Regions from separate parts of the Halanaerobium sehlinense genome, predicted to be linked through region 1. Evidence: riboswitches for the same ligand, from Rfam matches in the RefSeq annotation. Region 1 holds a riboswitch; each other region holds the start of a gene.

Region 1 (7,516 bases):
GCTAACCTTTTAAGACTTGCTGGTGAAAAAGAGAGAAATAAAATGTGGGGAGCTTCAGCCTCTGCTTCAAAAATTTCTTTTTCTGCTAAAAGTTCTACAATCTCTTTCTCAATTCCTTCATATAAATAAGGACTTTTTAGTTCTAAGGCAAGACCTATCCCTGATTCAACCGGGTTAACAAAGTCTAACACCTGCTCTAAAGTCATAATTGTCAGATGGCTGTATCCATCACTTGCTCTTTCTGGATATTTAACATTAAACCAGGCCCCATAATTTAAAAGTCTTAATTCTTCTAAAGTAAAGTTCTGCAGATCGTAATTATCACGATCTGGAAACATAGATTTTACATTAGTTAAACGTAATAAATTTGTATCATGAAAAATGACCAGTTTACCATCCCTGGTCCTCTGGATATCAAGCTCTATATAGTCAACACCACTTTCAACTGCTTTTTTAACAGCCGGTACAGTTGACTCCGGTGCATTATATGATGCACCTCGGTGGGCAACCAGAACTGGATAATCAAAGTGGTATTTCTCTATTATTTTTTTCCCTAATCTAGAAGGACGAATTAAATAATATAATTCGAAATAAACGAAGGCAAAAATTAAAATTATAACTGTGACAATTATAAATACTTTAATCACTCCACCTCCTTAAAAATTTCCCCCTGATTAATCATAAATATACTGCGCATATAGTTTATTATTTCAGTTAGTTCTTTAACTTTTGCTTGAGGAATTTCAATCTCTCTTTTTTGATTTTTTAAATGACCAACTTTAAGCAGTTCTTCAATTTCTTTAATATATAGCTGACCATCTTTTAATAAGTGGGGGGTTTCATGCAGAAATAGAATTGGATCTTCCTGCTCTAAAAATAAGGATCGCCCTACAAACTGATCAGGTAGTTCCTTAAAACCCAATAAATCAAGTACAGTTGGCGCGATATCAGTTGTAGTTCCCTCCCGCTTAGAAATTTCAGGCTGCAGCTGTGGATGTTTAATAAATAATGGAATATGATAAGGAGTTTTAACATTACGCCAGAGAGTAAAATCTCGACCGGATTCATATTCCAATGTTTTGATCTCTGATTCATGATCAGAATAAATAACCAGAAGTGTGTTTTCCATTATCCCTGCTTCTTCTAACTTATAAACAAAATTCTGAAGTGCTTTATCTAAAAAACTAATAGATTTAAAATAGTTATGGACTAAATTATTATTAACTTCTGCAAAATCTTCCACTGCATTTTCTGGATAAAAATTAAAAGGTGTATGACTGGTTAAAGAAATCAAATAAGCAAAAAAAGGTTTATCCTCTGCTGCAGCCTCTTTAATTAATTCTGTTGAAGCATCAAAAAAATCGTAATCATTTATCCCAAGCCCTCTCTCTTTAGGGACAGGAAAATTTACTTCTCGAAAGGTTCTCTGACTGTAAAAATAATCAAATGCCAAATCTGGATATGCTTCCGCCCGGTTGAAAAAATCACGGTCATTGTTGTGAAAAGCCAGTGTTTTATATCCTCTTTCTTTAAGCAGCTGTGGTAAAGAATGAAAACGACTTAAATCAATATCTCTAAAAACATAGCTTCTATTGACCGGATAAAGCGAAGTTAAAGTTGACAAATCAGCATCAAAGCTGCCGTTAACCTTTTGCGCATAAAAATTTTCAAAATAAAGACTTTCTCCTTTTAAACCATTTAAAAAAGGTGTAACCTGCTTACCCTGCTGTTCATAATCAATTATTTTAGCATCAAGTGATTCAACCTGAATTAAAATAACATTTGTATCCTGCGGCAGAGTTTTAAAAGTGCTTAACTGTTTTTGTTTTTGATAATATGGTACATCTTCTAATTCAGGTCTTGGTTTTTCTTCACTGCGGGTAAAATAACTATAAGCTTCCATTGTATATAAAGGAAGAATTCCATAAACGGTAGCCAGATAAGAGCTGCCAGATTGATAAAGTGCAGCTGGACTTAGATCCCCCATAATCAGACTGCCTGCAAAAACCTGAATCAATAAAAGCATAACAACTACAGCAAAAATTGTTAAATTTTTATTAGATAAACTATTAAAAGAACGATCCCATAATCCCATTTCAGTAATTGATTTTAAGTCAGGTAGTGAATTAAAACCAAACAAACCCAAAAGAGCAAGGTCCAGAATTATAATCAAATCTCTAAATTTAAAAATATGAGTAAACAAAACCTGGTACATCGAGAAAGTTCCAGTTCCCTCTCCTGCCGAAAGGTCGCTAATACTCAAAAAGTTACCGAAATAGCGATTATACCAGTAATTAACGACAAAGAAAAATGAAAAAAGAAAGAGCATGAAAAACAACCTCTGTCTTATCTTTTTTGAAATAAGCAGAGGCTCTATAAATTTCAGGTAAAAAGTTACAAAAAATAAATTTCTAATTGTTAGTGCTGTCAGTGAAGGAGCATAAAAAATCTGCAGCATCAAATAATTGTATTTTATTATAAATGCCAGAAAAAGTATTAGAGATAAATACTGCAGTCTTTTTTCTAATTTATAATTATCAAACACTTATACTCCTCCCAGGTTTTTGGCATAATATCTTTTCGCTATAATCATATCAGATAATTAATTCAATGAAAAGTAATTTTTTAACACATAAAATAAAAGGATTTTAAGTTAAAATCTAGAAGTTGTATAATATATAGAAATGAATTCTTTCAGTTAAAAACACTCTAATTTAATAACAGATACAGAAAGGAAAAATTATGGACAAAAAAAAGATTATATTTTTAGCCTTATCAGCAGTAATTTTACTGCTTTTTTCTCTAAGCTTCAATACAACAGCTCAAAACCTAAAAGTTCATTTTATAGATGTTGGCCAGGGTGATTCGATTTTGATTGAAGAACCAGGGGGGCATAATATTTTAGTTGATGGTGGTGATCGAGCAGATATAGTGGCCGCTCAAATAATTAATTATCTAAAAAATCGAAACATCAAAAAGCTGGATTATATAATTAGCACTCATCCTCATGCTGATCATATCGGAGGACTGGTAGATATTATAGACAGTTTTGAGGTCACTGCTGTCCTTGACAGTGGTAAAGTCCACAGCTCTAAAACTTATGAAGATTATTTAATCAAAATAGATCAGGAAAATATTAATTTTGATACCCCTCGTCAGGGAGATAAATTAAATATTGGAGATATTAAAATTCACTTTCTACACCCAGACCAAAATCTTGATCAGTACGATTTAAATAATTCTTCGCTGGTTTTTCTCTTGAAATATGGTCAGCAAAGCTTCTTATTTACAGGAGATATTGAAAAGGAAGTAGAAAAAGAATTGTTAAGAAAAAATCCAAATCTAAAAGCTGATATAATCAAGGTTCCTCATCACGGTAGTGATACTTCTAGCTCAGCAGCCTGGGTAAAAAGTTTAAAGCCAAAAACTGCAGTAATTCAAGTTGGCTCTGATAACAATTATGATCACCCAAAAGCAAAAATAATTAAACTGTACCAAAGCACAGGAGCCAATCTATTTAGAAATGATTTAAATGGAAACATTGTAATTACAGCTGATGGTAGAAACCATACCGTAAAAACAGAAAGAATTTCAGATAATATAATAGCTGGAGCAGAATTTGATTCAAAAAGTAATAATGCCCCAAAAACAGAAACAGCATTGATCAATATTAATACAGCTGAGGCGGCTGTTTTAGATAAGCTCTGGGGAATTGGACCAGCAACAGCTAAGAAAATTATAAAATATCGAAGTGAACATGGTCCTTTTGAAAAACTTGAAGAAATCAAAAAAATTAATGGTATTGATGATTATAAATTTGATCGCTGGCAGGATAAAATAACTATCAATTAACTTATTTGGATGGTGGGGATAACTAATGTTAAATAATTAGAGAAATTAATCTAGATATCAATAACTACTAAATAGGAGGAATGATCAAATGAAAGTAACAGTTGATAAAATTGAAAATGGAAAAGCAAGACTTTTAATTCGACCTCAGGAAAAAGAAGATTTTTTTCTACCAGTATCAGAACTTCCAGCAGCTGCAGAAGAAGGAAGCATCTTAGAAATCAGTTTCAAATTAAAAGAAGATGAAAAAAAAGCTGCCGAAAAAAGAGTGGGCAGCCTTTTAGATAAGTTAAAAAAGAAACAGAGCTGATATCAGCTCTGTTTTTCTCAGTTATTTTAATATAAAATTGGTTCTATACTAAATCTTAAATCAAAACCTAAATTATTCCTTCCAATTTTCACTTTAGGTCTATGATCTAAAATATATTTCAGATCAAAACTTATTTTTTGAATACCTTGTCTTCCTAGAAATTTAGCAGTAGTTGAATTTAGTTTTTGCCATTCTAGATTACTTTGATCACTCTTTTTGATCATTAATTCGGAATAGATATTTCTATTATTCAATCGTAAATTCCAGTCTGCATTACTAAAAACTTCAATCACCAAAGCATCTTCAACAATTATTTCTCCAGCCTCTTTATAATTATCTATTAAAAATTTATCATTAAAATTCTTAAGCTCAACAATATTAACTTTTTGAAAAGGCGGTATTGCTGCACTTACAGAAGCATTTTTTTCAATTTGTAAATCTTCACCACTAATAGATTCTGCAAAAACGACTATAGAAAAAAGACTTAAAGCCAAAATTAATAAAACAATAATCTTTAAAATGCTTGCTTCTAAATTAAATTTCATTATTTCCTCCTTTTAGCAGCCGGCTATCTCATATTGAGATCCTCAGCTTTGTGTCCTTACCTCACGATAAGTTTACCTTTTATAAAAGAAGCTATTAAATTCTTTTATTAGCTTATATTATATATAATAAAATTCTTATTAGCAATCTTTATTTTGCTAAAATATCACTTAATTCTCTAGCAAATCAAATGAACAAAAATAGGCTGATTAAGGCCTACTAAATTAGATTATTTTTGAATAATAACAGCTTTATTATTACTGCCTCTTTGTTTAATCACAGCATTATCACGATCAGAAAACTGCTTGATCACTGCTCTATTGCTTTCTCCAATTTGAGTTATAGAAGCACTATTCAAATTACCATTCTGTACAATTAAAGCACTATTTCCGCTGCCAATTTGCTTAACAGAAGCTTTATTATCCGCTTCACTATTTATTTCAGTCTGATTTTCCATTTCTGAATCCCAAGAATTTTGAATTGAGTAGCCTAATCCACTAAATTCTTTTTGAAAACTCTTTTCCCAGCTGCTTTTAGGTTGAGCTGCTGCCGCTGTACTAATTCCTAAAAACAATAACAGTGAAATCATTAAAACAAAATATTTTTTCATTATAAACCCCTTAATTAAATTATTCAAATTCTCTTTTCAAGTCAATTTTTAGATAACGAACTAGTTTAATTATAACAGAACGAGTCAGATTAGTGAAGATAAAATTAAAAATTATTGTTTTGAGCAGTTAAATTAATAGTCTCATAAAAAAATGATGGTAAGTTTTTTATAACCTACCACCATTTATTAAATCTATTTAATTATTACTATTTAATTTTTGTTTTTAGCTGTTTATGGGCGCATTGATTCAAATAGCAGTTTAGAGAATTCAGTATTCTGCATCATACCATTAAATGCTTCTGCACCTTCACCATAAGCAAATACTGGGACTGAGTTAAGAGTATGCCCCCCAGTAGAAGAATTAGCTCTAATATAAGTGTTAACTACTCCTGCCTGATACTCATTAGCTATGATTGAACCAATTTCATATCCTACAAGATATGAATACTTAATATTTCCTTCATCATCAAGAATTAGTTCATTGAATCTAGCAACTTCTGCATCAGTTAAAGAGATATCAGCATATTCTTCAAAAACAGACTTAACACTTGCTGCAGTATAACCCTTACCATTTTCTTTTCTAGTCATTTGAGAAGCCATATATTCTGGAGAAACATCGATATTCATTAAAGCTTCTTTATTAATTGGCTCAGTTACAGAAAACCCTAAAGTTTCATGGTCTGCAGTTACAATTACTAAAGTATCTCCATTCTCTTTAGCAAAATCAACTGCTGCTTTTACACCTTTGTCAAAATCAAGAGTTTCTGCTACAACACCAGGAACATCTGCTGCGTGTGCTGCATGATCAATACGAGCTCCCTCTGCCATTAAGAAAAATCCATCTTCATCTTCAGATAGGACTTCAATTGCTTTTCTTGTCATGGCTTCAAATGAAGGTTCTTGTGACCCAAGATCATCACGGTCATTAATATAGTTCATATAAGATTCATTAAAGAGCCCCAGCAGCTTTCCATCCATTGCAATAACTTTTTCTAACTGAGTTTTATCAGAAACATACTGATAACCCTCTTTCTTTGCCTTAGCAATCAAGTCTTCTCCTGCTTCTTCTTCCATGAAATCTTCACGGCCACCACCGAGCATTACATCTACACCATTTGCAATAGCCTGTTTAGCAATTGCTCCACCCATGCCTCTATCTTCAACTGAGGCGATAAAAGCAGCTGGTGTTGCGTCAGTTACCATATTTGTACTGATAACTCCTGTAGCTTTGTTTCTAACCTGAGCAAAGTCTAAGACCGAATCCAGTTCTGCACCATTTTTGTTCATGGCAATTGCACCATTATAAACCTTGCGGCCTGTTGCCATTGCAGTACCAGCTGCAGCTGAATCTGTTACACCTTCTGTAGAGCTGGTCATCATTATACCTGTTTCAGGCAGTTTCATTAATTCCAGTTCATGATCCTTGCCACCGGCGAAATAACGGGCCATATCAATCTGACCAATACCCATACCATCACCAATTAAGAGAATGACGTTTTTTACTTCAGCCTGTGCTGCTCCAGTAAAAGCCAGAGCTAAAACTAAAAACAAAGTCATACCCAGCATTAATTTTCTTGATTTTTTAAACATAAATCTAAATTCCTCCTTTAAATTTTTGTTTGTCAGACGACTGATGTCTGTCTATTTAATACTATTCAATACAAGTTATTGAAGTCCTTCTTTTTTTCTGATTTTTTTGTGAATTGCAAAAAAATAGGTACCCTGCATTTTCACAGGATACCCAGGTTAAACTTAGATTTTCAAATTTAAGAACTAATTCCATAAGTGTCATCATCTAGATTTATCATATATATTCGCTTGTGCTGATCAATATTATCAATTTTTGCTATATCATCTGCTGCAAGTTCCCAGTCAAATAGATCTAAATTCTCTTTGATATGACCTTCACTTTTTGACTTAGGCAGTGGAACAATACCTTTTTGAAGTTCCCACTTTAAAACAACTTGAGCTGGCGATTTATCATATTTATCAGCTAATTCTACAATTGTTTCATCTTTTAAAACTTCTGTTCTGGCCAGTGGAGCTGAGGCCTCTACAACTATATCATTCTGCTGACAGAGTTCCAGTAGTTCTTTTTGCTCTTTTTGATATAACCAGGGATGTATTTCGATTTGGTTTACAGTAATTGGTACCGGAGTGATTTTTAAAGCAAAATTCAACTGATAAGCTGAAAAGTTGCTGAC
Region 2 (7,516 bases), 560 kb from region 1:
ATTTTTCTTGATGCTGCCAAAGGGCAGTATTTTTATCTTTTTGAGTATATAATGGAGCTTTTGGCTCCTGGAGGAATTTTGATTGCAGATAATGTTTTATATAAAGGAAAGGTTTTAGAAGTTGAGAAACAGCGACCCAAAATTAGAACAATGGTAAAAAATTTGAAAAAATATTTAAAATTAATAATGAACCACCCGGAACTTGACTCTACAATTGTAACTGCAGGTGATGGGATGGCGATTAGCAGGAGGAAAGATATAAATGAATAAAATAGAATTACTGGCACCAGCGGGAAATTTAGAAAAGTTGAAAACCGCCATTTTATTTGGTGCAGATGCTGTATATTGTGGAGGTTTAAACTTTGGCTTAAGAGCCGGAGCAGATAACTTTAGTGTTGAGGAATTAAAAGAGGGAATAGAATTTGCTCACAATCGCAGTAAAAAGGTTTATATGACCCTGAATATGATTCCCCACAATGAGGAACTGGCTCAACTTCCAGAGTATATAGAAAAAATTAGAGAACTCAATTTAGATGCGTTAATTATTTCTGACCCCGGTGTTTTTGCTTTTGTCAAAAAAGAAATGCCCGAGATGGAAATCCACATCAGCACCCAGGCTAATAATGTTAACTGGGCTTCAGCTTTATTTTGGGCTGAACAGGGAGCAGAAAGAATTATTCTGGCCCGTGAGTTGGGTAGAGACGAAATTAAAGAGATTGCTGCTAAAACAGAGGGTAAAGTAGAACTGGAATATTTTGTCCACGGAGCAATGTGTATTTCTTATTCTGGCCGCTGCCTTTTGAGCAACTATTTTGTCGGACGAGATGCAAATAAGGGCGATTGTGCTCAGTCCTGCCGCTGGAAATATCACCTGGTAGAAGAAAAAAGGCCGGGAGAGTATTATCCAGTTGAGGAAAATGATCAGGGAACATTTATCATGAATTCCCGTGATTTAAACCTGGCAGAGGAAATACCTGAACTAATAGAAATAGGTCTAAGCAGCCTCAAAATAGAGGGTAGAATGAAGAGTGTTCACTATGCAGCTACAGTTGTCAATACCTACAGGATGCTGATTGATCAGTACTATGCTGATCCAGAAAACTATCAGGTGGATACTAAACTTTTAGCTGAGCTCAGAAAGATCAGTCACCGGGATTATACCAAGGGCTTTTATTACGGCAAACCAGGTTCAGAAGGGCAAAGATATCAAAGCTCTTCCTATTTAAGAACTTACGATTTTATGGGTGTAGTTAAAGCTTATGATCATGAGTCACATGAGGCGGTTATTGAGGTAAGAAATAAGATTTTTAAAGGTGATGAACTGGAATTTATAGTTCCTGGTCAAAAAACATTTACTGTTAAAGCTGATTATCTTTTAGATGAAGAGGGAGCAGAAATTGCGGCGGCTCCTCATCCAAAACAGCTGATTAAAATACCACTAGCTGAGGAAGTTCCAGCTGGTTCTCTACTCCGACGTCAGAAGGAGAATTAGAATGAAGGATACTCTAAAACTAAGATATGAGGTTGACCCTACAGAAATTAATTATATTGATATGATAATTAAGGCCTATGAAGGAATTGGGACGGTTAATGTCGACCATGATAATCCAGGTCAAATCTGGATTGATGTCACTGAAGGTACCAAAAAAGAAGTTAAAGAAGTAATGGCTGATTTAGGGCAGCAATTTAAAGTTGAATTAATTTCTGAAGAATAAATTAAGTTCATAAAAGTCTGAATTTTAATTTTGGTTCCCGACTTAACAAGCATCTTAAGCTAATAATAATTGACTATCAAAATTGTAAAATAAGAACATTTGACAAGCTGCAGTTAATTGTTTATTATTAAGTTGATAATCACATATAATTATTAATAAGCTTATAAGCAAATAAGTTTAAGTTGGAAGCAGATTAAAGGAGGAAGATTATATTATACATTTTACTATCAGTTTACAAAAGGGAGGTAATATATCATGCTGAGCAGGAATAAAGTTTTGATCTCGGTCATGTTACTCCTCATAATGGTGTCTTTTGTCAATCTCAAGGAAGTAGAGGCTCTGGATTTAGCTGAATTTGGAAGCAGGGCGTTGAGCAGAGGCGACGAAGGAATAGATGTAGCAGTTTTACAGCAGAAATTAAGTCAGTTAAATTATTATCAGGGAAGCATAGATGGTATCTACGGTGGTGGCACAGTTGCAGCCGTAAAAAAATTCCAGAGAGACAATAAGCTTCAGATTGATGGAGTTTTTGGTCAGAGTTCATTTAAAAAAATGCCGCAATTAGAGGCAGAATTAAATTACAACATATCAAGAGATGACATAATATTACTGGCCAGAATAATTCATGGAGAGGCCAGAGGTGAGGATTTCAAGGGTAAAGTAGCAGTTGGTTCGGTAATCTTAAATAGAATTAAGAGCAGCCACTTTCCCAATACGATTAGAGATGTTATTTTGCAAAAAGGACAGTTCAGTAGTTTAATGGACGGACAGGCTAATTATTATCCTGGAGAAGAAGAACTGCAGGCAGCTAGAGCAGCTTTATTAGGTTATGATCCAACAATGGGTTCAATCTATTTCTATAATCCGGATGTGGCTACAAATACAGCCTGGATATCCCAGAGAAACTTTGTAACCAGAATTGGTGGACATGTATTTTTAAGATAAGAATATAAAAAGATTATATTTAAAATAAAAATGACAGTTAAATAAAAGAATAGCACCTGTTAGGGTGCTATTTTTTTAAGAGATTGTTATCCAATTTTTGTTATTTGGGTAAAATTTTATTTTTCTGCCTGTAGTTCTTTCATATTCTCCATACACTCACCACAGATAGTTCTACCCTTATATTCTATAGTGTCATCTGCACTACCACAGAATATGCAGGCTGGCTCATATTTTTTTAGAATAATTTTTTCTTCATCAACAAAAATTTCCATAGGATCTTTTTTATTGATATTCATAGTTTTTCTGAGCTCAATTGGAATTACCATTCTACCCAAATCATCAATTTTACGGACGATACCAGTAGATTTCATGTTAATTCTCCTTTCTTAACATATTTCGACAAAATATTTCTATTTATTACATTATATAATTAAATAGACCCGTAGTCAATAGCCAAAAGTTATTTTCTTAAGTAAAAAATGGATATTCAAGCGGAAAAATTCAAAAAAATTATTAATATCTGTGGAAATTTATGATAGAATGTAAATAGTCATTTAAAAGAGGTGTTAATTATGGAGAATTTAAAAGAAAAGTTTAAGCGAAAATTAGCCGAAAATAATTATAAATTGACCAGACAGCGAGAAATTATTTTAGAAACTATTCTGGAAAACAAGAACTGGCACTTTACAGCTGAGGATCTGTTTGAAGCTGTTAAGAAAAAAGATAAGGATATTGGAATGGCTACTATTTATAGAAGCCTGGAATTAATGCATAAATTAGAAATAGTAAATATCCATGATTTTAATGAAGATTCCCGTATCTATGAATTATATTTAGAAGAATCACATCACCACCATATGATCTGTAAAAACTGCGGCAGGCTGGTAGAATTTAGTGATGAAGATATAGATTATTTAGAATCAGAGCTGGAAGCCAAGTATGATTTTAAGGTTACAGAACATAAATTAAGATTTTATGGTTATTGCAAAGATTGTAAGTAAAGAAATTTATTAAGAAAAAAGGAATTTATTCATTAATAGAGAATAATAATAATATAGAACCAAAGAGAGGTAGGTTTAGATATGGAAGAAACAAAACAGTGCTTAAAAGATTTAATTGTTTTTCAAAACCTTGATCCAGAAGAATTAGAATTATTATGCAAAAATTCTTATGCTAAACTTTACGAAAAAGATGAAGTCATCTTTTTTGAAAATGACAGTGTAAAAAAATTATATTTCTTAGTTAATGGTAAAGTTAAACTTTCCATGCTTTCAGCAGAAGGTAAGGAAAAAGTTTTAACTATTCTGCAGGAGGGAGATATTTTTGGCGAGTTATCACTATTTGACGAAGATCCTCACCCTTTAACAGCAGAGGTAATGGATGATGCCCGTCTTTTAATTATTCCCTGGAATGAGATGGAAAAGCTGATTACCGAAAGACCTTCTCTGGCAATTAAAATCATTGAGGCTCTATCCAAAAAAACACGCCTCTTAACAAGTCAGGTGAGAGAATTGGTGTTTCAGGATGCTGCAGGCAGATTAGCCAGTTTGCTTTCCCGCCTGGCAGAAGATTTTGGCCGTGAAATTGATGAAGGAACTGTCATTGATCTGGTTCTAACTCACCAGGAAATTGCCAATTTAATTGGTTCCTCTCGGGTGACTGTAACCAAACTGATGAATAAATTCATAGATGACGGCATGATCACCATTAAAAAAAGAAAAATTATAATTAAGGATTTCGAATCACTGGGAGAAAGACTTCAAACAATATTTTAATTGAAAACTGGAGTTAAATATTCCAGTGGTCTGAGAAAATACATAACAGACACGCTGGTATTTAAGTCCAGCGTGTTTTAACTTTTTAATTAATAAGATTCTAATATTTATAAGATTTTAGGAGGCAGAAGATGAGTATTTTTATACCAGATAGTGAAACAAAGTTATATGGTTTATTAGGTAAAACTTTAAGCCATTCAATTTCTCCATCCCTGCATAATAATGGATTTAGAGATTTAGGATTGAATGCAATTTATTTAATGCTGGAAACAAAAGAAAAGAACCTGGAGGAATATATTAATTCTTTAAAAACCTTAGGTTTCTCGGGCTGGAATGTTACAATTCCTTATAAGGAAAGCATAATTCCCTACTTAAATGGATTTTCTTCTCTGGCAAGAGCCTCAGGAGCGGTTAATACTGTTTTAAATAGAAGAGGGCGCTTAACAGGTTATAATACTGATGTGATTGGGTTTCAGCGTCAGGTAGAAGAATCAGGTTTTGTAGCTAAAGATAAAAGAGCCGTTGTAATTGGAGCTGGCGGAGCAGCTAGAGCAGTAATTGCAGCACTGATTCAGCTTGACTTAGCAGATATTACTATAATTAACCGGACTGTAGAAAATGCGGAAGAATTAGCAGGACTTTTCAGAGAAGATAATCCTAAGCAAAATATTGATTTCTGCAGTTTGGAAGAGCAGGAATATGCAGAACCTCTAAAAGCGGCTGATTTGGTAGTTGATACTACCCCTGTCGGGATGTATAGTAATAATATTAAGAATAAATTGGTTATTAATCCAGATTATTTACACGAGGAACAGCTGGTAATCGATCTGGTCTATAATCCTTTAAAGACCGAAATTTTAAAAGAAGCAGAAAAAAGAGGAGCCCAGATTGGAAACGGGCTGCCGACTCTGATTTATCAGGCAGAGGCTTCATTTAAGCTCTGGACCCAGGAAATGCCGCCCAAGAAAAAGTGGTATCAGATAGCAGAGGAAGCAGTAACTAAAATTGAAGCTGATACCGAAAAATAATACTTTTAGGTAATGTTTTTCAAAAAAAATTATTTTATAATTTAATTAAGACAAAAAAAATATAAATTAAATATTAAAAGCAAAGCAGTCTAAAGGCTGTGACGCAAAGACATAAGTCTAAGGGGAAACCTATGATAGTTATGTTTGCCTCAGGTGTAAAATTGCCAAAGTGAATCAACTTATGGCAATTTTTTGCTTTATAAACTTAAATTATCAAAAAGATTAAAATTTAATTAAAATTTTGCAGGAAAAATTAAAACTCTGTCGAATTTTACTATAACAGCAAAAAGATTTACAAAATATTTCAAAAGTCGACAAAATTTTTATTGTGAGGTGATAATTTGGCTTTTAAGAATCGAAAAAAATTAGGAGAACTTTTATTAGATCATGAATATATAACTAGAGAACAGTTGGATTCGGCTTTAGAAAAGCTAAAGGATACTGACAAAAAAATTGGTGAAGTTTTAGTTGAACTTGGATATGTTAGAGAAGAATCTCTAATTGAGGTTTTAGAATTTCAAAGAGGAATTCCTCATGCAGATTTAGATAAATACTTTTTTGATCCTTCGCTTTCAAATTTAATACCTGAAAATATTGCTAGAAGATATTTAGCAGTTCCGATTGAAAAAAAGGGTGAGAGTAAACTAAAAGTTGTTATGGCAGACCCAACAGATTTAGTAGCAATTGATGATTTAGAAATGTTAAGCAATTTAACAATTGAGCCACTTTATGGAGCACCTAATCAAATTCGTTCAGCTATAGACAGACTTTATGGTAATCAAGATATAGATATTTCTAATATTTTTGAAGATTTCAATTTAGATGACGTAGAAGAGGTATCTGATAACCAAAACGAAGAAATATATGAAGAAGCTGAACTAAGAGAGATGGTTGATGAAGCACCAATAATTAAATTGGCAAATTATATTATTTCTAAGGCCTATCAAAAAGGTGCAAGTGATATTCATATCGAGCCTGAAGAAAATAATATTAGAGTTAGATTTAGAATAGATGGTGTTTTAAAAAAAGAAATGACTGCACCTAAATCTTCGCATAGAGCATTAGTTTCAAGAATTAAAATTATTGCTAATCTAGATATTACTGAACATCGTGTTCCTCAGGATGGCCGAATCAAGATGATTTTCAAAGGGGAAAATTTAGATATGCGTGTTTCTACCTTACCTACTGTTAGAGGAGAAAAAGTGGTTATTCGTCTTTTAGCGAGAAATACGAATCTTTTAGATTTAGATAATTTAGGATTATCAGATTATAATAGAGTTAAATTTGGAAATTTAATTAAAAAGCCAAATGGGGTTCTGTTATTAACTGGACCAACTGGGAGTGGAAAGTCAACAACTCTTTTTGCAGCTTTAAATGAACTTAATAGTCCTAAAATTAATATGGTTACAATTGAAGATCCGGTTGAATATCAAATTCCTGGTATTAATCAGGTTCAGGCTAAGGTAAAAGCAGGATTAACTTTTGCTAAAACACTGAGATCAATTTTAAGACAGGATCCAGATATAATTATGATTGGAGAAATGAGAGATGAAGAAACTGCAGAAATAGCAGTTCGCTCTGCTTTGACTGGGCATCTGGTTTTTAGTACTTTACACACAAATGATGCAGTTAGTTCAATTACACGATTGATTGATATGGGACTAGCACCCTATCTTGTAGCTGCTTCTTTAAATGGTGTCGTGGCTCAGAGACTTGTAAGGAGGCTCTGTCCTCACTGTAAAGAAAAAAGAAAACTGGACAGACCGGATTTAAAATACTTAGGAGATCCAGAAATTGAAGAAGCATATTTTTCAGTTGGTTGCAAAAAATGTAATAATACTGGATATGATGGACGTTTAGCAATTCAAGAAATTTTTGAAATAGATAATAAGGTTAAGGAAATGATAAGTGATAATATTTCTAAAGAAAAGATTAGTGAATATGCCAAAGAGAATGGAATGATAACTTTAAAAGAAGATGGAATTGCAAAAATTAAAGCAGGAGAAACAGATGTTTCTGAAGTTGAAAGGATTATATATTAACGTAGGATTGG
Region 3 (7,516 bases), 700 kb from region 1:
AAAAGATTACTTGCAATAACTAAAAATCCTAAATTAAATAAAAATGGGCAGGTGGATTATGTCGTCTGCTCAGCTGAAGATATTACAGATCAAAAAGAAAAAGAATATGTGGTTAAAGAGTTGCATAAGATAGCTGTAGAATTTAAGGATTTAATAAAAGAAAAAGAAATATGTAAAATGACTGTAAAAGCAGCTGAAAGCCTCTTAGAATTTAATCTCTGTAATGTTATACTGGCAAAAGAGGGAGAATTTATACCATTAGCTTCTTCAAGTGATTTTAAACAGGATAAAATATCAATTTCGGAAAAGAGCATAGCTGCTAAAACTTATAATGAAGGAAAAAGTATTATTGTTGATGATATTCATAATAGCTTTGAAGCTGTCTCTATAAAAAATATTTTTAAATCAGGGATAAGCATTCCTATTGGCAGCTATGGTGTTTTTCAGGCAGCAGCTTCTGAAAAAAATGCCTTTAGTGAAAAAGATTTAGAACTGGCAGAAATTTTAATATCTCATGTTACAGCCTCACTGGATAGAATATATGCCCAGGGAAAGATAAAAGAACAGAAAGATTTTCTTTCAACAATTTTAGAGGTTCAAAGTAGTCTTGTTATATTAATAGATTCTAAAGGAAAAATAATTCTTTTTAATAAAGCTTGCGAAAAACTTACAGGCTATAAAGAAGAAGAGGTTAAAGGCAAGGAAGTTTTGGATTTATTTATAAAAGAAAAAGAAAAGCAGGAAATTATAAAAAAATTTAAACTACTAAAAAATGAAGACTATCCTAATGAACATGAAAATTACTGGCTGACAAAAGATGGAGAAGAAAAATTGATTCTATGGTCCAATAATATTATTTTAAATAGTGAGAATAAGATAAAATATATTGTAGCAACAGGTATTGATATAACTGAAAGAAAGATTCAAGAAGAAAAACTTAAAGAACAAAAAGCATACTTTGAACAGCTCTTTAATAATTCAACAGAGGCAATAGTTCTTTTAAATAAAAGTCATCGGGTAATTAAGGTTAACAAAAAATTTGAATCTTTATTTGGATTTAAACAGTCAGAGCTTTTAAACAAGAATGTTGATGACTTTATCCTACCGGAAGAGTTATCAAAATCGGGCAAAAAATATACTGAGGATGTTAAAAAAGGAAAAAAAGTTGAGGCCGAAAGTATAAGAAAAACAAAAAATGGTGATAGGATTAATATTCATCTGCAGGGCTTTCCAATTAAATTAGAAAATGGTCAGATTGGAATATATGGATTGTATAGAGACATAACTGAGAGGAAAAAGAAGGAAAAGCAGATAGAATATCTTTCTTTTCATGATGAAATGACCGGTTTATACAACAGAAGATATTTTGAAAATGAATTAAAAAGATTAAGTTCTTCCCGTCAGCATCCACTAACAATTGTGATTGGAGATTTGGATGGACTCAAAAAAATAAATGATAATTATGGGCATAAAAAGGGTGATGAATATCTAATTAATACAGCAGAAGTATTGAAAAAAACTGCCAGAACAGAAGATATAATTGCCCGCATAGGCGGCGATGAATTTGCTATGATTTTACCCATGACCAATTATCAAGAAGCAAAAAGTTTTTGCCAGAGACTACAGAAAAATATTAATCAATTTAATAAAGATAGAGACTTAGAAAAACCTTTATCAATTTCATTTGGGTTTGAAGTTATGATAGACGAAAGCAGCAGTTTAGATAAAATTTTTAACAAAGCAGATCAGAATATGTATCTAAACAAGGGCAGAAAGTAGTTTCATTATAGTAAATGTCGATGACTGGAAAATTAATTTAATTCGAAATTTATTTGATTAAATTAAAATGCTTCCCCCCTTTTTAAACTTTACCCTTATTAAGCTGAGTGATATAATAAACTTTAGATTATTATTTCATAAAATTTTTAGAAGGTGATTAAAGTGCTTTGTGACACACCGTGTTTTCTTAATTCTCTAGCATATAAGAGTGTGATTTTGAATAAAGATCTAGAAATAATTTTTATAAATGATGATTGGAAGAAATATGTTTCAAAAATCGAAAAGAATATAAAGAACAATAGTGTAGGCTTAAACTATATAAAACTTATTAAAAAAATCAAAAATGTCTCTGCAGAAATAATTTCAGATATTAAATCCGGGATTAAAGCTGTTATTGAAAATAGGGAAAATAAGTTTGAGCTAGAATATCCGGATGGTTTACTTAAAGAGGATGCCTGGTTTAAACTGATAGTAACGCCCTTTGCTGCGGGAGTATTAATTATGCATGAAAATATTACTGAAAGAAAAAATGCTGAATTGGCTTTAAAAACCAAGGAAAAACAATATAAAAAAATCTTCAATAGTGCTCCAATTGGGATGCTGGTTGAAGATTCAGAAGGTAATATTCTGGAAGTTAACGAGGAATTATGTGAAATGACTGGTTTCAGTAAAGATGAATTAGTAGGAGATAATATTTTTAATAAGTTAGTTACTGAAGAGCGAATTGAACAGGCCAAAAAACATATCGATACCATTTTAGGAGGAGAGGACTTAGAGTTTAATCTTGATAATATTAATAAAAATGGAGAGCATTATTATACTCATTTTAAGGAAACTAAGATTAAACTGCCTGATAGAGGAACTGGTATTTTATCGATGCAGGTAGATTTAACAAAGCTACGAATTAAAGAAAAGAAGCTTGAGTACTTAAGTTATAATGATCAGCTAACCGGACTATACAATAGAGCTTATTTTGATCAGGAGTTAAAGAGGCTTAATAATAAAGATGAGCTGCCATTAAGCATGTTAGTTATTGATGTAAATGGTCTGAAGATGATCAATGATGTTTACGGTCATTTAGCTGGAGATAAATTAATAAAAAAAGCAGCAGAGGTGCTTAGGTCAAGCTTGAGAGAAGGAGATGTTTTAGCTAGATTTGGCGGTGATGAGTTTGCAATTATTCTTCCCCAAACTTCTAAAAAAAATGCTGAGAAAATTGTAAAAAGAATTAGGGAAGAAAGCAAGAAGATTGATGTTGAGGGGAATAAACTTTCTTTTGGGATTGGTTTAGCAGTTAAAAGCAATTCTAAACAAGATATTAAGGAAATATTTAATAAAGCTGATAAGAATATGTATGAAGATAAATTATTGAAGAAAAATAATTTATAAATAGTTGATTGTCGAAAAAAGTTAAATTTTGTCTCAAAATTAGTGTTTTATTTTGTAAAAGTATGTTATATAATTAACATATAATTAATTTTATTAAATATTTGGCAAAATCATTGAAAAATGATGACGCAAAGCTATGGGTCTAAGGAAATTAAGTCTATGACTGCCAGGTTGCCTGTGATAAAAATGTTACAGTACTGAATAAATACTACGCAATTAAGCGAGAAGTATTTATTTTTTTATTAATAAAGGAAAATTATTACTTTTATTAATAAAGATTGTTAATAAGGCGGCCTAACAATTTCTTGACTTTAAAACTTTTTACTTGGAAAAGATGATTAGACTTTTAGCTTTGTCTCAAGTGTTTTATTAATTAATTAATTAAAACATGACAAGGGGAGAGTAAAATGTTTAAAAGCTTAAAAGGGAAAATGGTTCTTATCATTGCAGTTATGATCTTGGTTTTGATGGCTGGTACCTCTATTGCATTTAACTATTTTATTAGTGATCTTATCCAAAGTTCGACAGCTAACAGCTCATTGAACAGTGCGGAACAGAATGCACAGATTATTTTCGAATGGCTTTCTGGCTTAGAAACTCAAGTAGAAGACTTTTCAAATACAGAAAAAATTAAATCTATGAACTGGCTAGAGCAGTCTGAATTCTTATCGCAGATTAACAACCCAAATATAGAATCTATTTTAATTGTTGATACTAATGGTGCTGGAAATATCTTGAATGGGGGTAGTATTGACATTAGTGATCGCTTATACTTTCAAGAAGTATTATTAACCAAGGAGACAGCTATCTCTATTCCTATGACAAGTAGAATTTCTGGTGAAAAAGTTATTGTTATTGCGGCCCCAATAATTGATAATAATAATCTGCTTGGAGTAATGGGAGCTACAGTAAAAAGTGAGTATTTACAGACTTTAATTAAAAATATGGAGATTGATGGTTTTGGTTATGGATGGATCATTGATCAAGAAAAAAGAACAATAGCTCATCCAGATGAACAGTATATAGGTAATACAGATGTTTTAACAGGTCAGACCGAACTTCAAAACTTAACAGATAGAATGATAGAAGGTGGGTCTGGAACTGGAGAATATACATATACTGGAGTGGAAAAAGAATTGGCTTATGCTCCAGTTGGGATTGGAGGTTGGGTTGTAGCTATGACAGCAGATGAGAGTGATGTTTTAGCAGAATTGGTTACTTCCAGGAACATGAGTATTTTGATTGCTGTTATTGCTGTAATCATAGGTATGATTACAACTTATTTTATAGCCAGATATATTGCCAATCCAATTTTAAAAGCAGTCTCTATGGCTAATGAAATTTCAAAAGGTAATTTGGCACTTGATGATGTTAAAATAGATAGAGATGATGAAATAGGAACTTTAGCTTCTTCCTTGAATAAAATGAAAGAAAATTTAAATGAGATAATTACTAAAGTTACAGAAATTGCTGAGAATCTTTCAGCTTCAAGTGAAGAACTTTCAGCCTCAGGTGAAGAAGTAGCAACTGCAGCAACCCAGGTTGGTCAGTCTATTCAGCAGGTTGCATCTGGAGCAGAAGAACAGTCAGCTCAGGTCGAAGAGACAACAAGCAAAATTGATGAACTGATAGATCAGATTCAAAATGTAACTCTGATGTCAAGAGATATGGAAGACCAGGCAGATAAGGTTATGAATAATATTGCAGACGGTAATGATTCAATAGAAAACTCTGTTGAACAGATAGAAAATGTTAGGGGTAATACTAAAGAGGTAGCAGGAACAATAAATAATTTGGGAGATTTATCAAATGAAATTGGAGAAATTGTGGAGTTAATTAACAATATCGCTGCTCAAACTAATCTTTTAGCTTTGAATGCTGCTATAGAAGCTGCCAGAGCAGGAGAAGCTGGAAGAGGGTTTTCTGTTGTTGCTGACGAGATAAGACAGTTAGCAGAAGAATCAGAAGATGCTACAAACCAGATTGGCGGCCTGGTAAAAGAGATTCAAAATGGAGTTGGAGCTGCAGTTAATCGGATGGATGCTACCGAAGAAGTAGTAAATGGCAGTGTTTATGCGATTAGAAATACTGGTAAGTCTTTTGAAGAAATTAATTCAGCAGCTGTAAGATTAAGAGATTTAATTGAAAATATTAATGATCGCTCAGAAAGAGTAAGTTCAAATGGTAAAGATGTTGAAGCAACAATTAGAGAAATAGCTTCGGTTAGTGAAGAAGCAGCCAGTAATGCAGAAGAGGTAGCAGCTGCCAGTGAGGAACAGAGTGCTTCTACTGAAGAAATTGTGAATGCCTCAGAAGACTTAACAAAAATGGCTGTTGATTTAACAGAAGTGATCAATAAATTTAACTTGTAAGTCTTAGCTATATAAACTTTATTAATACATTTTAGAGACCAAACCTTTTTAATAAGGTATGGTCTCTAAAAATATAGTCAGCTAACTTAATTTAATAAATTAAAGCAATAAATGATTTTTAATGGATATAAAGAATTAGTTAATAGTAAAGTTGTTGCCTTAAATAGTTTTTTATTAGAATGTAAAACAAAAATAAGAAAAGAAAGATTAAAAAGGGAGTGTTAATCAGTGAGTGATAATGACAGTAGTATATATAAGAATATGTCAGAAGAATATTTTGATTTTCTTGATAAGGCTCCTATAGGAATTTTTAGAACTACCTTCAATGATAAAATTGAGTATATTAACTCCAGCATGGCAGAAATGCTGGGAGCTAAAGATGTTGAGCAAATTTTAAAAGAATACAAATATCTTAGCAAAGATTTTTATGTTGATTCGAAAAAAAGGCAGAAACTTTTAGAGAAATTAAAAAAAGACAATGAAATCAAAAATTTTGAGTACCAGGCTTATAAAATTGATGGTAAAAAATTATGGGTAAGCATGAATGCAAAAGTAGTTTCTGTTAACAACAGTGGTGATACTAAAATCGAGGGTTTTGTTATTGATATTACAGATAGAAAAGAAAAGGAAATAGAGCTAAGAGATCAAAAAGAGGAGCTTGCTTCATCAAACGAACAGCTTTCTGTATTTAATGAGGAAGTTATGGCAATGAATGAGGAGCTGGAACAGTCATTTGAAGAAATAAACTTACTTAATCAAAGATTTGTAAATATGGTTCAACTTGTATCAAATATTGAAAATAAAACTTATATTAGTGAGGAAGAATTCTTTTCTGACCTGTTAGAACATGCTATTGAAATTGCACCTGAAGCAGACTATGGTAAAATGGTTATTATAAATGAAAATGATAAATATAAGTTTACAGATGCTGTAGGTCATGACATTGAATTGTTAAAAGAGTTAGAAATAGAAAAAGATTTACTTTATAATTATAAGGGTAAGAAAATCTATAATACTAAAGATTATTTTCTGAATTTAAATAAGATGGAAAAACCTCAACGAGAGATCTTAAAAAAAGCTTTAAAACCAATTAAAGATTCGCTTTATATAAATATTACTGTTGACAGCCAGGTAGTTGGTAGGTTAGCTCTTGATATTAAAAAAAATAGCAGTGGTGAATTCAGTGATATCACTCGTAAGATTATAGAGTCTTTTTCCACACTGGCTTCTGCGTTTTTTGCATTCAAAAGATTTGATAATTTACAGACCAATTTCACCAGGGAATTAATAACTTCTATCATTAAAATCATGGAGATGTATGATCTATATACAAAGGGACATTCAGAAAATGTAGCAGAAATAGCTTCGGCAATTGCCAAAGAGATGGATCTCCCCAAAAAGACAGTTAAAAACACTTATTGGGCAGGTCTTGTCCATGATATTGGTAAGTTATTAGTGCCTTTGGATATCATAAATAAAAATGGTAAATTAACTGATAGCGAGTATAAATTAATAAAAAAACATCCAGTTTGGGGTAGTGAAGCTTTATCTGATTCAGGGTCCTTAACTCCCATTTCAGAATACATTTTATACCATCATGAAAAATGGGATGGAAGTGGCTATCCAGAAGGGATTTCAGGAGAAGAAATTCCCATAATATCTCAAATCTTAGCTGTAGCTGATGCCTGGGATGCAATGCTATCTAAAAGGGCATATCGAAAACCTCTAAGCATAGAAGAAGCGTTGCTTGAGCTGCATCAAAATAAAGGAAGTCAATTTTCCCCACGGGTAGTCGAGGCTTTTGTTAAGATAATAAAAGATAATAAAGTTGATAAACTAAGAAAAGAAGTTTTAGAAAATGAAATAAACACTTCTGGAAATAAAAAATATTTACTAGGTAAAAAAGAATATTTTGAAGATTTATTTAAGCAGTCAAATGAAGGAATAGTAATTTTGGATGCAAACTTTAATATTCT
Region 4 (7,516 bases), 830 kb from region 1:
AGAGTTTTAGTGGCCAATCGTGGAGAAATAGCAATTCGAGTAATTAGAGCCTGTAAGGAGTTGGGCATTAGAACTGTAGCAATCTATTCTGAGGAGGATAGAACCGCCCTCTTTAGAACCAAAGCAGATGAAGCTTATCAAATAGGAAATAATAAGGGGCCTATTGAGGCTTATCTGGCTATTGATGAAATTATTGATTTAGCAATTAAAAAGGATGTTGATGCAATTCATCCTGGTTATGGATTTTTATCTGAAAATCCCGAGTTTGTAAGACAGTGTGAAAATGCTGGGATTAAGTTTATAGGACCTGATGCAGAAGTAATGGAGAAGTTAGGTGACAAGATTAAATCTAAAATTTTGGCACAGGAGTTTGGAGTGCCGACTATTCCCGGCTTAGAAAAACCGATTAAAAAAGAAGCAGAAATCAAAAAATTTGCTGAAAAACATGGGTATCCTTTAATGCTCAAAGCTGCTGCCGGTGGTGGTGGTCGTGGAATGAGGATAGTCCGTTCTGATGATGAATTAATTTCCCAGTTCAGGGATGCCAAGGAAGAAGCCCGTAAGGCCTTTGGAATTGATGATATTTTTGTCGAAAGATATCTTGAAAATCCAAAACATATCGAGGTTCAAATACTTGGGGATGAGCATGGGAATCTTGTCCACTTATTTGAAAGAGACTGTTCAATTCAGAGGCGTCATCAAAAACTTGTAGAATTTACTCCTGCAGTTGCTTTAAGTGATGAAAAAAGACAGGCAATTCTTAAAGATGCCTTAAAATTATGTGAAGGTGCAGGTTATAAAAATGCTGGTACAGTAGAATTTTTAGTTGATAAATATGACAATCATTATTTTATAGAGGTTAACCCAAGAATTCAGGTGGAACATACTGTCAGTGAAATGATTACTGGAATTGATATTGTCCAGAGTCAGGTTTTGATTGCTGAGGGGTACAGACTTGATTCTGAAGAAATTAATATTCCTAACCAGGAATCAATTAAGGTTAATGGTTATTCAATTCAGTGTCGGGTGACAACTGAAGACCCGGCAAATAATTTCATTCCTGATACAGGGCGTTTGGACCATTATCGAACAGGTTCAGGTTATGGAATTAGACTTGATGGAGGTAATGGCTATACAGGTGCTGTAATTAACCCCTACTATGATAGTCTGCTGGTTAAAACAATATCCTGGTCCCGAACTTTTTCAGATGCAATCAGAAAGGCAATGCGCTCAGTTGAAGAAATGAAAGTTCGCGGTGTTAAAACTAATGCTTCATTTTTAATAAATGTTTTAAACCATGAAGAATTTCAAAAAGGAACCTGTGATACCGGTTTTATTTCCAACAATCCTGAACTGCTTGATGTTAGACCTGGATCTGATCAGGAACAGAAGATTTTAAGTTATCTTGGTGAAAAAATTGTTAATGAAACAAGAGGTAAAAAACCAGAATTTGATGTGCCCAAGGTGCCTGAATTTGAAAAAATTAATGGTTTGGAAGGTACAAAACAGATCTTAGATCAGGGCGGTCCGGAAGCAGTTGTAGACTGGATTAAAAATAAGGAAGAAATTCTTTTAACTGATACAACTTATAGAGATGCCCATCAGTCACTGATGGCAACCAGAATGAGAACTGTAGATATGGAAAAGATTGCAGAAGCGACTTCTCATTTAGCCAAGGACCTATTCTCACTTGAAATGTGGGGAGGAGCAACCTTTGATGTTTCTTATCGATTCTTAAAAGAATCTCCCTGGGAAAGAATTGAACGTCTACGAGAAAGAATACCTAATATTTTATTCCAGATGCTTTTAAGAGGTTCAAATGGTGTAGGATATAAGAACTATCCGGATAATGTAATTCGTAATCTGGTAGCAGAAGCTGCTGATGCTGGTATAGATGTCTTTCGGATTTTTGATTCTCTAAACTGGCTGCCAGCAATGGAAGTTTCTATAGATGAAGTCGTTAAACAGGGTAAAATTGCTGAAGTTTCAATGTGTTATACAGGTGACATTTTGGATGATAAAAGAGCTAAATATGATCTGGATTACTATGTAGATTTAGCTAAGGGAATAGAGGAAATGGGAGCACATATTCTTGGAATTAAAGATATGGCTGGACTTTTAAAACCATATGCTGCCTATGAATTAATTAAAGCTTTAAAAGCTGAAATTTCTATTCCAATTCACCTGCATACTCATGATACAAGTGGTAATGGTGGAGCTACCCTTTTAATGGCTGCTGAAGCAGGAGTTGATATTGTGGATACCGCCTTTAATACAATGGCAGGATTGACAAGTCAGCCACCACTTAACTCAATTGTAGCAGCTCTAACTAATACTTATCGTGACCCAGAAATGAATATTGAAGATATTCAGAAAATCTCAAATTACTGGGGTGCTGTTAGACCCGTTTATTCCCAGTTTGAATCTGAGTTAAAGTCAGGTACAGCCGAAATTTATAAATATGAAATCCCTGGAGGTCAGTATTCTAATTTAAAACCACAGGTAGAGAGTGTTGGTTTAGGTCACCGTTTCAAAGAATTTAAGGAAATGTACCGTAAGGTTAACTTTATGTTGGGTGATATACCAAAGGTTACTCCTTCTTCTAAAATGGTAGGAGATTTAGCAATCTTTATGGTTAAAAATGATCTGACACCAGATAATATCTGCGAAAAGGCCAAAAATATGGCTTTCCCGGATTCAGTTGAGGCTTACTTTAAAGGTATGCTTGGTCAGCCTCCTGGAGGTTTCCCGGAAGATATACAGGAGATCGTTCTTAAAGGGGAAGAACCGATTACAGTTAGGGCTGGAACTTTACTTGAGGATTATGATTTTGAGGCAGCTGCAGCTGAACTAAAATCAGAATATGATTTTGAACCAACTCAAAAGGACCTTTTAGCATATGCACTTTATCCAAAGGTCTATAAAGAATATTTAGATTACCTTGAAGAATATGGTGACCTCAGTCATATGGGTAGTGATGTATACTTCCATGCGCTACGTGAAGGTGAAACAAGTGAAATCAAAGTTGAAGAAGGTAAAACTTTAGTTGTCAAATTATTAGAGATTGGTAAAGTTGACGACCAGGGTTTCCGCAGACTTGCTTTTGAGGTAAATGGTTTTAGAAGAGAGATAAAAATCTATGATGAAGCAAGCACTGCCAAAGCTGATTCTGCGGTTAAGCAGATGGCTGATCCTAATAATGAAATGGAAATTGGAGCCAGTCTTCCCGGTAATATTGTTGAAATTTTAGTTGAAGAAGGGGAAGAAGTTGAAGAAAATCAGAGCTTAGTGATTATGGAAGCTATGAAGATGGAAACAAATATAACTGCTCCTGCAGCTGGTACAGTTGCAGCTATCCATGCTCAGGCAGGTCAGCAGCTTGAATCAGGAGAATTAATCTTAGAGTTAGAATAAATATAGACTTAGAATATATATAATAATCAGCTTAAAGTTTAGCTATAAAAGTTAACTAAACTTTTTGACTTAATTACCCGTCTGAATTCTCAAATTTAAAGAGAACAGGCGGGCTTTCTTATTTAAAATATTTACTGCTTTTTAAATTTGCTTGATTATGTTAAAATAAGATTAGAAGAACTTAATTAAAATTTATAAACTAAAGCTGAGAAAGAAAGGGGGAAGAGATATTATCTAATCAGATAATTATCTCAAATTTATGTATCACAAAAAAACCAGTCTCGGTCTTGATGAAAATATCGAGTCAATTTTAGCCTATGCAGGTATCTGGGTTACGGGTTTGATTTTTCTATTTATTGAAAAGAAAAACAATCATGTTCGTTTCCATGCGATGCAGTCATTAATCACCTTTTTTTCCTTGTTTATAGCTTCTTCTTTAATTTTAGTAATTCCGGTAATTGGGGTTATGATTTCTTCTTTAATAACTTTTGTTGGAACTATTCTCTGGTTTTTACTGATGTATAAAGCCTACAATGGTGAAGTATTTAAGCTGCCTTTTATAGGTGATTTAGCAGAGGAATTAACTTTTGGTGAAAGTTTTAAAGAAAAAAATTAGCTAACTAAAATTATAATTTCAAATAAAAAATTAGTAATAAAAAAAGCCTGTAGAAATTAAATCTCTACAGGCTGCTTAAATTTTATTTAATTTTTTTCAGCTGTCCAGGGGGTAAATCACTTTCATCTGTATCATTTTCCTTTGGATCTCCAGGTGGCTGTGGATCAAGTCCATTACCAACACCATTATTACCCTTTTCTTTTGTAGGTGGATCTGGTTCTTCAGGGTCTTCTGGGTCATCGATCGGATCTATTATTGCCAGTACAGAGAGAGTTAAACTAAATACAAGAACCAAAACCAAAAAAACTGCCAGTAAACGATTCCAGCTTTTCATAAGATAACCTCCTTTTTATAGACCATAAAATTAAGGAGAAGATCTGGCAGCCTGGCGGCCCTAAAAGGGTCCATAGCTTTGCGAGACATTTTTGCAAATGTTTTGCTTTTTGGATGCTCCTTCATATATATAATTATATTACTAAGATTAATATTAGTCAATAATTTTAATTCTAAATTATAAAATATTTTACAGGATTTGATTACTTAATATAGAAATATTATTAAGAGGCTAGATCTGCTTTTAAATAAATACTAAAATAAAAAAGGGGATAATGATGCATAAACCATCTAAAAGATTTGTTTATTTTACGATTCGTTTCATTCTTGTCCATGTTTTAATTTATATTTTCATAGGGGTTATTTTTAAAAACTTTGAAAATTATGTTGTCTCATTTACTAATATTGATGCTTATTACGATTTTAAAGCATCAGAACCTGAACTTTTTAGGATAGCATCAGTTTTTCAAATTTTTAGAGGTGCTATTTTTGCCTTTATTTTATATCCCTTTTATGACAATATTATTAAAAGTGATTATGCCTGGCAAAAATTATTTTTTATAATCTGGGGTTTTTCCTTTATAGGAGCAGCTGCTCCCATACCGGGTTCAATTGAAGGCTTAATTTACACCAATACTACCTTAGTTGAACATGGAATTGCATTAGTTAAATATACAGTAGAAATCTTTGTTTTTTCCTGGTTTTTTGTAAAATGGGAAAATAGAACTGAAAGAGACTACAGTTAAATTTGGAGGCAGTAATGGCAAAAAATATTAAATTTATTCATACAGCAGATATACACTTAGGCAAAAAATTAAGCTGCAATATTCCCTCTGAAACTCAGGTGGATAAAGTTTTATTTGATGCAACTGAGCAGGCTTTTCAAAATTTAGTTGAACTGGCAGTGACAGAAAATGTTGATTTTATCTTAATTGCAGGAGATCTTTATGACAGAGAAGCCAGATCAATTAAATCCAGTCATTTCTTTTTAGAGCAGGCTGAAATCTTAAATAAAAATGACATTAAAATATTTGTTATTTCTGGCAACCATGATCCAGCAGGGATAGAAAATGAAGTTTTTGAGCTGCCTGAAAATGTTAAATATTTTTCAAGTGATAATGTGGAAAGCTATGAATTTTTAAAGAACGGAAAGTTAGCAGCCAGAATTTTAGGGCAGTCTTACAGACAAAAATTCGAGAATAGAACAATGTATAATTATTATACAGCACCGGACAATTCAGTCTTTAATATTGCTCTCCTGCATACTGCTTTAAATAAGGATAATAACCGTTATGTACCTGTAACTAAAAGTGAGCTGTTGACTAAAAATGAAATACATTATTGGGCTTTGGGACATATTCATCAATATCAAAAGCTCAATCATAAACCATCAATAAATTTTTCTGGTACTCTGCAGGCTCATGATATTAGTGAAGAAGGTAATAAAGGAGCTCTTTTAATAGAAGTTGATTCTAATTTAAAAGTTAAAGAAAAGTTTATTCCACTGGCTCCTGTTGTTTTCAAAAAAATCGAAATTGATTTAGAAAAATATGAAGAACTTGATAATATTAGTCAGCTGCTGCAGCTTTTAAAGATCAGATTGGACAAATCTATCGAAAATCTTAGACTGAAAAACGAGTCTCAAACTTTTAAGACTAAGGCTGTGATAGTTCGATTATATATTAAGGGTAGAACTGGAATTCATCGACATCTAGATGCTAATCGAGATGAGCTTGAAGAAACACTTTTAAAAGATATCAGAAGCAGATTTAGAGGAGAAAGTCCAAATCTCTGGCTGCATTCTTTAGTTTTTAGAACTACAGCTCCTATAAAGAATTTAGAAGAGCTTAAAAAAAGCAGTGAACTTTACCAAAATATTGACCAGTTAATAAATGATATTTTAACCGATCCAGAATTAAAAAGGGAATTAGCTGCTGAGTGGGGTCAGATCTGGCAGGGAGATCAGAATCCCGAAGATAGGGAAAATCATAAATTTTTTGCGGATCAAAAAATACGGGCAGATATTTTAGAAGAAGCAGAAAAGATAATTATATCTGAATTAATAGAAGGCGGAGATTAAATGTTTTATAAAAATATTTATATTCGTGATTTTGGAATATTTAATAACCAAAATTTAGAGGATATTTCTAATAACCTGGTTGTAATTGGTGGTCATAATAGAGCCGGCAAGAGCAGCTTTTTAAAACTTTTGCGCCATCTACCATTTGGTCTGCCACAGAATAAGTCAATTCCTCCAGCCAGCAATCAATATTATATTGAGGCTGAAATTGAGAGAGATTATAGAAATTACAGCTTGTATTTAGAGGGTTATGCTGCCCCTAAGATTTTAGATGAAAAACAAAATAAAGTCAAAGCTCCAGAACTTTTTAATTACTTAGACCAGCTGAGCTACCAACAACTTTTTACTATTACCCTTGACGAACTGCAGCAGTTATCTAAAATTGCAAAAGGTAAAAAGAGAGAAAAACGCTTATACTCAATTCTTCTTGGTGCTGGTCTGTCAGAATTAGTTAAAGTTCCAGAGTTGGCAGATAAATATTATAATTATGCTAAAAATATAGGAGGTACTCTTGGTGATCCTTCAGTTGCTTCATTTAAGCCCTATTTTAAAGAAATTGAGGAAGCTGAGTCATTAAGAGATCAGGCATTATTAGAGATTAAAGAGTTTAATCAAAAAAAAGAAGAATTGAAAGTTTCAAAAGATAAACTGGAAACAGTAGATAAAGAAATAACTGAAAGTGAAAATCAAATTTTCCTGCTTGATCTGCTCAAAAATAATTATCCTACTCTTACAAAAATAGAGAATTTACAGGTTGAAATAGAGCAGTCATCAGTTAAGGAAAATGAAGAATATCTGGAACTTGAGCAAATTGAAAGTTATCAGCAAAAACTTGTTTCAATAAAAAACAAAATGAAATCTAATAAAAATGATTTATATAAGTCAATAAAAGCTAATAAATTAGATGATTTTCTAGAATTTATAAAAAATAATAGCTCCAAAATAAATAATCAGCAGCAAAAAATTGACCTGATTAATGAAAAAATAAAAAATTTAAAAAAACAAAAGAACAAAATTAGTAATGAATATCAGACTTTAACTCTAGAACTAGAAAATCTAAATTACAGCTGGCA

What was found. Region 1 has a riboswitch for cyclic di-GMP ahead of ACZ446_RS10870 (hypothetical protein). Riboswitches for the same ligand answer to the same signal wherever they lie in the genome.
Region 2: linked by a shared signal. The riboswitch ahead of ACZ446_RS08070 (GspE/PulE family protein) and the one ahead of ACZ446_RS10870 (hypothetical protein) in region 1 are both predicted to bind cyclic di-GMP.
Region 3: linked by a shared signal. The riboswitch ahead of ACZ446_RS00390 (methyl-accepting chemotaxis protein) and the one ahead of ACZ446_RS10870 (hypothetical protein) in region 1 are both predicted to bind cyclic di-GMP.
Region 4: linked by a shared signal. The riboswitch ahead of ACZ446_RS06730 (hypothetical protein) and the one ahead of ACZ446_RS10870 (hypothetical protein) in region 1 are both predicted to bind cyclic di-GMP.

Annotation. Positions count from the first base shown of each region.
Region 1 covers NZ_AP042442.1:2,230,593-2,238,108, forward strand. Annotated here, with positions in the region: gene ACZ446_RS10850 (glycerophosphodiester phosphodiesterase family protein) at 1-647, opposite strand, end outside; gene ACZ446_RS10855 (LTA synthase family protein) at 644-2,545, opposite strand; gene ACZ446_RS10860 (MBL fold metallo-hydrolase) at 2,743-3,852, shown strand; gene ACZ446_RS10865 (DUF3006 domain-containing protein) at 3,941-4,159, shown strand; gene ACZ446_RS10870 (hypothetical protein) at 4,186-4,704, opposite strand; cyclic di-GMP riboswitch class I at 4,716-4,791, opposite strand; gene ACZ446_RS10875 (hypothetical protein) at 4,932-5,312, opposite strand; gene ACZ446_RS10880 (alkaline phosphatase) at 5,544-6,902, opposite strand; gene ACZ446_RS10885 (aldo/keto reductase) at 7,079-7,516, opposite strand, start outside.
Region 2 covers NZ_AP042442.1:1,674,785-1,682,300, reverse strand. Annotated here, with positions in the region: gene ACZ446_RS08110 (O-methyltransferase) at 1-270, shown strand, start outside; gene ACZ446_RS08105 (peptidase U32 family protein) at 263-1,492, shown strand; gene ACZ446_RS08100 (DUF4911 domain-containing protein) at 1,494-1,715, shown strand; gene ACZ446_RS08095 (cell wall hydrolase) at 2,019-2,660, shown strand; gene ACZ446_RS08090 (AbrB/MazE/SpoVT family DNA-binding domain-containing protein) at 2,777-3,031, opposite strand; gene ACZ446_RS08085 (Fur family transcriptional regulator) at 3,233-3,661, shown strand; gene ACZ446_RS08080 (Crp/Fnr family transcriptional regulator) at 3,743-4,435, shown strand; gene ACZ446_RS08075 (shikimate dehydrogenase) at 4,567-5,463, shown strand; cyclic di-GMP riboswitch class I at 5,532-5,615, shown strand; gene ACZ446_RS08070 (GspE/PulE family protein) at 5,805-7,505, shown strand.
Region 3 covers NZ_AP042442.1:75,535-83,050, forward strand. Annotated here, with positions in the region: gene ACZ446_RS00380 (PAS domain S-box protein) at 1-1,779, shown strand, start outside; gene ACZ446_RS00385 (sensor domain-containing diguanylate cyclase) at 1,996-3,168, shown strand; cyclic di-GMP riboswitch class I at 3,262-3,347, shown strand; gene ACZ446_RS00390 (methyl-accepting chemotaxis protein) at 3,576-5,540, shown strand; gene ACZ446_RS00395 (PAS domain S-box protein) at 5,769-7,516, shown strand, end outside.
Region 4 covers NZ_AP042442.1:1,398,973-1,406,488, forward strand. Annotated here, with positions in the region: gene ACZ446_RS06720 (pyruvate carboxylase) at 1-3,414, shown strand, start outside; gene ACZ446_RS06725 (DUF4870 domain-containing protein) at 3,674-4,030, shown strand; gene ACZ446_RS06730 (hypothetical protein) at 4,113-4,364, opposite strand; cyclic di-GMP riboswitch class I at 4,407-4,481, opposite strand; gene ACZ446_RS06735 (hypothetical protein) at 4,639-5,109, shown strand; gene ACZ446_RS06740 (metallophosphoesterase family protein) at 5,124-6,443, shown strand; gene ACZ446_RS06745 (AAA family ATPase) at 6,444-7,516, shown strand, end outside.